Regions from separate parts of the Sphingomonas sp. UYAg733 genome, predicted to be linked through region 1. Evidence: predicted binding sites of a transcription regulator. Region 1 holds the regulator's gene; the other holds the start of a gene.

What was found. The regulator LexA, encoded in region 1, represses DNA repair genes until DNA is damaged. The targets are predictions, from matches to a motif close to GTTCCNCNCTTGTTCT.
Region 2: ACVWZA_RS00910 (MmcB family DNA repair protein) is a predicted target of LexA. The motif match lies at 2,341-2,356, and genes of this name have one in related genera.

The regions. Positions count from the first base shown of each region.
Region 1 covers NZ_JBSRZE010000003.1:28,651-33,051, reverse strand. Annotated here, with positions in the region: gene gltX (glutamate--tRNA ligase) at 1-16, opposite strand, end outside; partial or broken gene ACVWZA_RS07540 (ComEC/Rec2 family competence protein) at 53-2,236, shown strand; gene lexA (transcriptional repressor LexA) at 2,214-2,879, opposite strand; gene ACVWZA_RS07530 (molybdopterin molybdotransferase MoeA) at 2,936-4,126, opposite strand; gene ACVWZA_RS07525 (hypothetical protein) at 4,297-4,401, shown strand, end outside.
Region 2 covers NZ_JBSRZE010000001.1:172,120-176,520, forward strand. Annotated here, with positions in the region: gene hutG (N-formylglutamate deformylase) at 1-84, shown strand, start outside; gene hutU (urocanate hydratase) at 81-1,733, shown strand; gene ACVWZA_RS00910 (MmcB family DNA repair protein) at 1,805-2,251, opposite strand; gene ACVWZA_RS00915 (cell wall hydrolase) at 2,392-3,051, opposite strand; gene ACVWZA_RS00920 (DUF1491 family protein) at 3,209-3,550, opposite strand; gene ACVWZA_RS00925 (PaaI family thioesterase) at 3,547-4,011, opposite strand; gene ACVWZA_RS00930 (PTS sugar transporter subunit IIA) at 4,001-4,401, opposite strand, start outside.

The DNA.
Region 1 (4,401 bases):
TGGTGGCATCAGCAATTGCGCTCAAGCGCGCATCCTTTCAGACTTGGATCAGATGGCCAGTTCAGCCGCCCACGCCCCTAGCACGCGACCTTGGCCGCTTCAAATCGGTCAGGGATGGCGTGTGTCCGTCATTCGCGATGCGCTAGAACGCTGGCTCGAAGCTGAGCGCGACCAGCTGATATTATGGTTTCCGGTAGCGGTCGGTGCTGGCGTGACGGCGTGGCTGATACTGCCCGATCCTCTGGCATGGCGCGCCGCATTACTGGTGGCGAGCGCGGTGGCGTTTCTGGCGCTTGCGGTTGGATGCGGCGGCAGGGCGGGCAGGGCGGTCGGCGTCGGTGCGCTGGCCATGGCGCTCGGTCTCGCACTGGTGTGGTGGCGCGCGAGCGATGCCGCCGGGATCGTGCTTACGCGGCCAGCGATCGTCGCGTTCGAGGCACGGGTCGAGACGATCGAACCGCTGGCGGCGCGCGAACTGGTCCGGCTGCGGCTGGCGCCAATCCGGGTGATCGATCAGCCGACGGATCGAAAACCGACCAGGCTGCCGGAGCATGTGCGCGTAAACCTGGCCGAGGACGATGTACCCGCGGCGCTCACGCGCGGCGCGACGATCCGGTTGAAAGCGCGGTTGATGCCACCGCCCCAACCCGCGGTGCCGGGGGCCTATGATTATGCCCGCGTTGCCTGGTTCGACGGGATCGGCGGCACGGGACGTGGCTTCGCGCCGATTGCGGTGATCGCAGCGGGCGACGCGCCGGGCGCGGGCCTGCGCGATCGGCTCTCGCGCCATATCCAGAGCCACGTCGATGGCAGCGCGGGCGGGATCGCCAGCGCACTCGCGACCGGCGACCAGGGCGCGATCGCCGAGGAAGATGCGGAGGCGATGCGCCGTTCCGGCCTTGCGCATCTATTGTCGGTCAGCGGACTGCACATCACAGCGGTTGTGGCGGCGACAATGCTGGTGGTCCTCAGGCTGTTGGCGCTGAGCCCCTGGCTTGCCCTTCGTTTCCGCTTGCCGCTGATCGCCGCGGCAGCCGGTGCCGCGGCGGCGATTGGCTACACCCTGCTCACCGGATCGCAGGTGCCGACGATCCGCTCCTGCGTCGCGGCCCTACTCGTGCTCGCCGCGCTAGCGATGGGACGCGAGGCGATGACCTTGCGGCTGGTCGCGGCCGGTGCGGTGGTCGTGGTGTTGCTCTGGCCCGAAGCGCTTGCCGGGCCGAGCTTCCAGCTATCCTTCGCCGCGATCACCGCGATCGTCGCGCTGCACGAACATCCGCGCGTGAAATCCTGGTTCGCGCCGCGCGGCGAGCGCTGGATCGCCAGGGTCGGCAGGGGGCTCGGATCGCTGATCCTGACCGGGCTCGCGGTGGAATTTTCACTGATGCCGATCGCGTTGTTCCACTTTCACAAGGCCGGTTTTTACGGCGCACTGGCCAATATCGTCGCGATTCCCTGGACCACGTTCGTCGTGATGCCGTTGGAAGCGCTGGCGCTGTTGCTCGATACCGCCAGCCTCGGCGCACCCTTATGGTGGCTTACCGACCATTCGCTCAACCTGTTGTTATGGCTGGCGCGGACGACCGCCGGACTGCCCGGGTCGGTCGCGGCACTACCAGCCATGCCTGCGGGCTCCTATGCGTTGATGGTGCTGGGTGGATTATGGATTGCCTTGTGGCGCACGAGATGGCGGCGGCTCGGGCTGGTTCCGCTTGCGGCCGGAATCCTGTGGGCGTTGATGACGCCGGCACCCGATCTGCTGATCACCGGCGACGGGCGTCACGTCGCGATCCGTACGACAAATGGCGGGCTGGCTTTGCTGCGTGACCGGGTCGGTGATTATACGTCAGACATGCTCACCGAAAATAGCGGGGTCGACGGCGAACCGCTATTGCTGTCAGATCAGCCCGACGCGCGGTGCAATCGCGATCTGTGCCTGACCGAGCGGCGTATCGGCGGCCGGACCTGGCGCATCCTCGCCACGCGCAGCGCCTATCTGGTGCCGGCTGGCGAGCTGATCGCGGCGTGCAAAGGGGCGGACATCGTGATCAGCGATCGGCGCCTGCCTATGGCTTGTACACCGCGCTGGCTGAAGCTCGACCGGCCGACCCTGGCACAGACCGGCGGCGTCGCGATCACGCTTTCCAGCGGCAGTGTCGCCACCGTCTACCAGCCGGGTGACCGCCACCCGTGGCGGACGCCCGGCACTGAAATTAATCGTAACGGCGCAAAAGGCCGGCGAGCTTACCCTGAACGCGGACCTGCGCCGGGGAATAACGCTGCGCGTCATAAGCCCGGTTCGCCGGGTCGAGCCGGACCATCGCCCCTTCGCGGCGGAAATATTTGAGCGTCGCCTCGCTATCGTCGATCAAGGCGACGACGATTTCTCCGTCGCGCGCCGTATCGGCGCGGCGGATCAGCGCATAGTCGCCGTCGAGGATGCCAGCCTCGACCATCGAGTCGCCCGACACTTCGAGCGCATAATGTTCGCCGCCACCGAGCAATGCAGCGGGAACAGCGAGCATCGAACTGCCCTCGAACGCCTCGATCGGCACACCGGCGGCGATGCGGCCGTGCAATGGGATCTCGATCACGTCGTTGGCGGGTTCGGGCAGGACCCGGATATTGGCCGGTGAAGCAGGCGTCTTGCGCGCGACATCGCCGCGTTCCGGCACTTTCAACACTTCCAATGCGCGGGCGCGATTGGGCAGGCGGCGAATGAACTGGCGTTCCTCGAGCGCGCTGATCAGGCGGTGCACGCCCGATTTCGACTTGAGATCAAGTGCCTCCTTCATTTCCTCGAACGAAGGCGACACGCCGGTTTCGGCGAGACGATCACTGATGAAGCAGATCAGCTCATGCTGTTTGCGCGTTAACATCCGAATTCCTCCGTCGGAACAGACTGGGAACGTTTTCGCAATGTTCCTCGTGCTTGTCAAGCGATGCGCAGAGTATCGACGATTTCGCCCGTCGCGGCGGCGGGCGCATGGGGCGCGCGGAGGATCAGGCAGTCGGCGCGCGAGAGTGTGCGGAGCATCGACGAGTCCTGGATCGTCGAGGCGAAAACCCGGCCATCACGGGTTTCCGCGCGCAGATAATCGTGACGATGGTCATTGGCGGCGAGCGCTTCGCCGAGCATCGCCGGCGTCGTGCGCGGCAGCGGATCGGCCGCGCCGGCCATTGCGGCGATCAATGGGCGCAGGAACAGCGTTGCGGTGACGAAGGCGGAAACCGGGTTGCCGGGGAGGCCGAGCACGATCGCTTCGCGGAGCCGCCCCGCCATCATCGGCTTGCCCGGGCGCAGCGCGACACGCCAGAAATCGATAATGCCCCCCGCGGCCTCGAGTGCGGGGCGAACGAGATCATGATCGCCGACCGACGCGCCGCCGGTGGTGACGAGGATATCCGCATCGACGCGCGCCAGGGCCGCGGTCATCACGTCGAGACGGTCGGGCAGGATGCCGAAATCGACCACCTCGACCGGCAAGTCGTCGAGCATCGCGGCGAGCATCACGCCATTGGATTCGGGAAGGCCCGCGCTACCGATCGCCGCACCGGGCGCGGTCAATTCGTCGCCGGTCGCAACGATCGCAACGCGGATCGATCGGCTTACGTGAAGTGCGCCATGCCCACCGGTCGCGGCAACCGCGATGCGCGCCGGTGTGAGGCGTTCGCCACGCGCCACGAGGATGTCGCCAGTTGCGAAGTCGAGCCCTTTGCCGCGTGTATTGCCGCCGAGCCGGCGCGGACCTTCGCCGGCCAGTGTCACGATATTCCCGTCGTGCGCGACTTCCTCCTGGATCATCACCGTATCCGCGCCCTCGGGCATCGCCGCACCGGTGAAGATGCGAGCGGTTTCTTTCGCGCCGACAGCCCCGGCGAACGGCCGGCCGGCGGCACTTTCGCCGATCAGGGTGAAAGGGCCGGGCAGGTCGGCGTAGCGAATCGCATAACCGTCCATCGCCGAAAGATCGGCGGCGGGCTGAGTCCGCAAAGCGACGATGTCGGCCGCCGCCCAGCGATTGGCGGCGGCGCGCAGCGTTACGGTTTCACTCGAAACGCGGGGCGCGAGCGCGAAAAGCCGCGACTGGGCCTCGGCGAGAGGAAGAAGAGCGGGTGGGTTCACAGGCGGTGATGTACCCGGCAGGCCGCGCCCGCGTCCACCATGCTAAACAAGAGCAAGGCGAACAAATGCAAGCCCGGCAGCACCGACCCTCGATGAACGACCGTGCCACGCCGGGTTCAGGAACATTGCGCCATGTTCCACGCTTTGGGGCGCACCAGGAGTTGGATGCCATGACCAAGCGAATACACCCGAGCCTTCGCCGGGCCAGTGCCGCGATCGCCATTGCGGCGTCGCTGATGCTTGCCGGATGCAATCCCGAGGCCGCGACCGACAGG
Region 2 (4,401 bases), on a different contig from region 1:
GCGCCCGATCGCGCCGCTCCCTTGCGCGCCGACCTCACCAATGTCCTCACCGCCGTCCTGACTTTCGCGAAAGGCCCCGCATGACCCGCCTCGACAATCAGCGTCATATCGTCGCTCCGACCGGCCCCGAGCTCAGCGCGAAAAGCTGGCTGACCGAGGCGCCATTGCGCATGCTAATGAACAATCTCGACCCCCAAGTGGCGGAGAATCCGCAGGAGCTGGTCGTTTATGGCGGCATCGGCCGCGCCGCGCGTGATTGGGAGAGTTTCGACCGGATCATCGAGGCGCTGCGCCGACTCGGCGACGAGGAAACATTGCTCGTCCAGTCGGGCAAGCCGGTCGGTGTGTTTCGCACTCACCGTGACGCACCACGCGTGCTGATCGCCAATTCGAACCTGGTGCCAAAATGGGCGACATGGGAGCATTTCCACGAACTCGATCGCGCCGGACTGATGATGTACGGCCAGATGACCGCGGGCAGCTGGATCTATATCGGCAGCCAGGGGATCGTGCAGGGCACCTACGAAACGTTCGTCGAAGCGGGCCGCCAGCATTATGGCGGCAACCTGTCGGGTCGCTGGGTCCTGACCGCGGGGCTCGGCGGCATGGGCGGCGCGCAGACGCTCGCCGCGACCATGGCGGGCGCGTCGTGCCTTGCGGTCGAATGCCAGCCGAGCCGGATCGAGATGCGGTTGCAGACCGGCTATCTCGATCGCATGACCGACAGCCTGGACGAGGCGCTGGAGATCGTCACCACCGCCAAATCGCCGATCTCGGTCGGGCTGCTCGGCAATGCGGCGGATATCTATCCGGAACTCGCGCGGCGTGGCGTTCGCCCCGACCTCGTCACCGACCAAACCTCGGCGCATGATCCGATCAACGGTTATCTGCCGCAGGGCTGGACGCTGGAACGCTGGATGGCGGAACGCGAGAGCGATCCCGGCGCGGTGGCGCGCGCCGCCAAGGCATCGATGGCGGTCCATGTCCGCGCGATGCTCGATTTCTGGAAAGTCGGCGTGCCGGTGGTCGATTATGGCAATAATATCCGCCAGGTCGCGCTCGACGAGGGCGTGACCGATGCCTTCGCCTTTCCCGGCTTCGTCCCGGCCTATATCCGCCCGCTCTTCTGCCGGGGTGTCGGGCCATTCCGCTGGGTCGCGCTATCGGGCGACCCCGAAGATATCTACAAGACCGATGCCAAGGTGAAGGAGCTATTGCCCGACAACACGCACCTCCATCGCTGGCTCGACATGGCGCGCGAGCGGATACACTTCCAAGGGCTACCGGCGCGGATCTGTTGGGTCGGGCTGGGCGATCGCCACCGGCTCGGCCTTGCCTTCAATGAGATGGTTGCATCGGGCGAACTGAAGGCGCCGATCGTGATTGGCCGCGATCATCTCGATTCAGGTTCGGTCGCCAGCCCCAACCGCGAAACCGAAGCGATGCGCGATGGGTCCGACGCGGTGTCGGATTGGCCGTTGCTCAACGCGCTTCTCAACGCCGCGAGCGGTGCGACTTGGGTGTCGCTGCATCACGGCGGCGGGGTCGGCATGGGATATTCGCAACATGCCGGCATGGTCATCGTCGCCGACGGCACGCCCGAAGCAGCGGTGCGGCTGGAGCGCGTGTTGTGGAACGACCCGGCGACCGGCGTGATGCGCCATGCCGATGCCGGTTATGACGACGCGATCGATTGCGCCCGCACAATGGGGCTGGACCTTCCGGGTCTCTAAAATCCTTTGCCGCCCGGGGTGTTTTGGGTCGAGCCGATAACCTTGGTGAATTCACGCGCCGCTATCTCGCGTCAGAGCATCGCCCCCGCCTCGGGGTCGATCACGCCGATCAGGCGCCGACCTGCGCGCCGCGCAAATGCCAGGGTGCAGCGTTTGCGCGTGGCGGCGGGCAGGGGATCGGTATGCGCCTCGCGCACGATCTCCGCATCGTAACGATCGGCGATGATGATTCCGGTGCGTTCGGGCAGAAAGGCCTCGCCATCAAGCAGCGTAGCGTCGAAGCCCGCGGGAATCGCCCAGTAGAAGCGGTCGCAACAGCCGAGATAATCGGTCCATTTGCCGTCGCCGAGCAAGTCGGCGCGCGATACTTTGACCTCGACGATGATGATCTGACCGCGCGAATCGATCGCCATCAGGTCAGCACGCCGACCACCGTCGAGCGGCACCTCCGCCATCGCGACCAGGTCGTGCCGCAACAGCATACGCACCGTCCCACGACACACGTCGCCGGCACACATTGGCGATCCCGGCGAATCGACACAGGGATCGGCCAAAATGGGATCGGCCAAAACAGAATCGGGAGAGCGCTGCAGCATCCTCTCGATCTAGAACAAGAGGCGAACGGAATAAAGCCCCAAGGGCATCAACCCGTTACGACTCAGCGATAGAAGACGTGGTTGCCGATCGACGCGACCTTGCTCATCCGCCAGCCCGGCGAGACGCGGCGAGCGTGGAAATACAGCGCGTTGGCCGCGGGGCTGTCCCAATGATCGGCCATGGCGACCTGCGCCACGGCGATTGCGGTGCGGAACTGCTTGTTGTTGGCGATCGCCGGAATATGACCGCCGCGCACGAACGAGAATTGTCCGCGCTGGGTTACGACCGAGCACACCGATTTCGGAAAACGTCCCGACTTGGTGCGGTTGAGGATAACCTCGGCAACCGCGAGCTGGCCGGTAAGCGATTCGCTCTTGGCCTCGAAATAGATCGCACTGGCCATGCAGTTCAGATCGCCCGGGATCGTCTCGGGCGCTTCCTGGTCGGCAACGGCGGCATCGAGGCTGGCATATTCGACGTCATCGGCCGTAACGACAGGAACTTCAGAATCGATAGCGGGCGTGGATTTGGTCGCGGGCAGCGGCTCAATGGCCGGAATCTGGGCCACCGAATTTTGGGCCGCAAGTGGAACGGATACGAGCGACGGTGCGTTTACCGTGCGATCCAGTTCAAAGGCGAAGCCCGGGGTGCTGGCGCCAATTAGTGCGGCGATCCCGAGTGACATCGCCGCGAGTGTTGCGGCGCGCTGAAAAAACGACATTCAATCTTCGAATTATGCGGTTGGTACGTGGCACGACCAGCTTGATATTCAAACTATCGCCCAGGCTGCCCCCCGACTGCGTAATCGAACGGATCGCACCCGCACCGACACAACGCATTTGACAGTAATCGGGCTATCTTTGTGCAGCGCAACAATGTCAATCGTCGAGGATCATTTCAGCGGCGAACCGTTCGGCAAACGGGATGTCCAGTTCTATCACCCACAGATCCGGGTCGCGTGATCGCCGGCGTAGCCAATATTGTGTGATGCTACCCGGCTGGTCAGCCTCTTCACGCGCGGATTCGATCAATTCGATCGCTCCTTCCCGCCCGATCCCGCGTTCTAGCGCGCGAGGATTTTGGCCGTTTTCCAGTGCGATGACTAGGATCGCGCCGGCCTGATCGTCGCCCCGTGCGAGCATCATGCCCATCCCGCCGGCATCATTCACCCGACGTAGCAACGCGCTGACCAGGATCCCGCTGGGGAGCCGCCCGCTCATACGCCGGGACGATATCCGGGCAGGCCGGCGAGCGCGACGCGCGAGCGCATGAAGGTACCTGTGCCGCGCGCCGCTTCCTCGCCATCGGCGTCGATCAGCCGCGCCTCGGCGACGAAGACACGGCGCTGACCGCTGACCCAGCGCCCTTCCGCAGTCACCGGCCCGGCCTTGAGCGGACGCGTGAACAGCAGGTTGAACGCCGTGGTGAGCAGGAAGCGGTCGGTGACGAGGCTGTTCGCGGCATAGAAGGCCGCGTCGTCGAGCATCTTGAAATAGCTCGTGCCATGCGCCGCGCCCGCGGCGTGATAATAACGCTCGTCGATCAGGAAATGGATTCTTGCCACGCCGCTTGCAGGAATTTCCAAGGTCGATTCGAACAGCTGATTTATCGGTGCCGCAGTATAAAGCGCCTCTAGCGCACGGAAATGCGCCTCGGCCCCGCTCGCGGCTTCAGGCGGCATCGCGCTCTTCGTCTTGTGTGAACAAGGCATAGAGCGCGTCGGTCGATGCGGCGCCGCGCAATTTGGCGACAAAACCCCCGTCGCGCAGCCGCCGGGATACACGCGCCAATGCCTTCAGGTGCGTCGCCCCCGCTTCGGGCGGCGAGAGCAGGACGAATACCAGGTCGATCGGCAAATCGTCGATCGCCTGAAATTCGACCGGCTGCGCCACGCGCACGAACAGGCCGACCACATGCGACAGTCCGGCAAGCTTGCCGTGCGGGATGGCGACGCCGCCCCCGAATCCGGTCGAACCCAGCTTCTCGCGCGCGGACAGCGCCTCGACGATTACCTTCGCATCAAGCGCATGATTTTCGGCAAGAATCCTCGCCGCCTGCTGCAGCAACGACT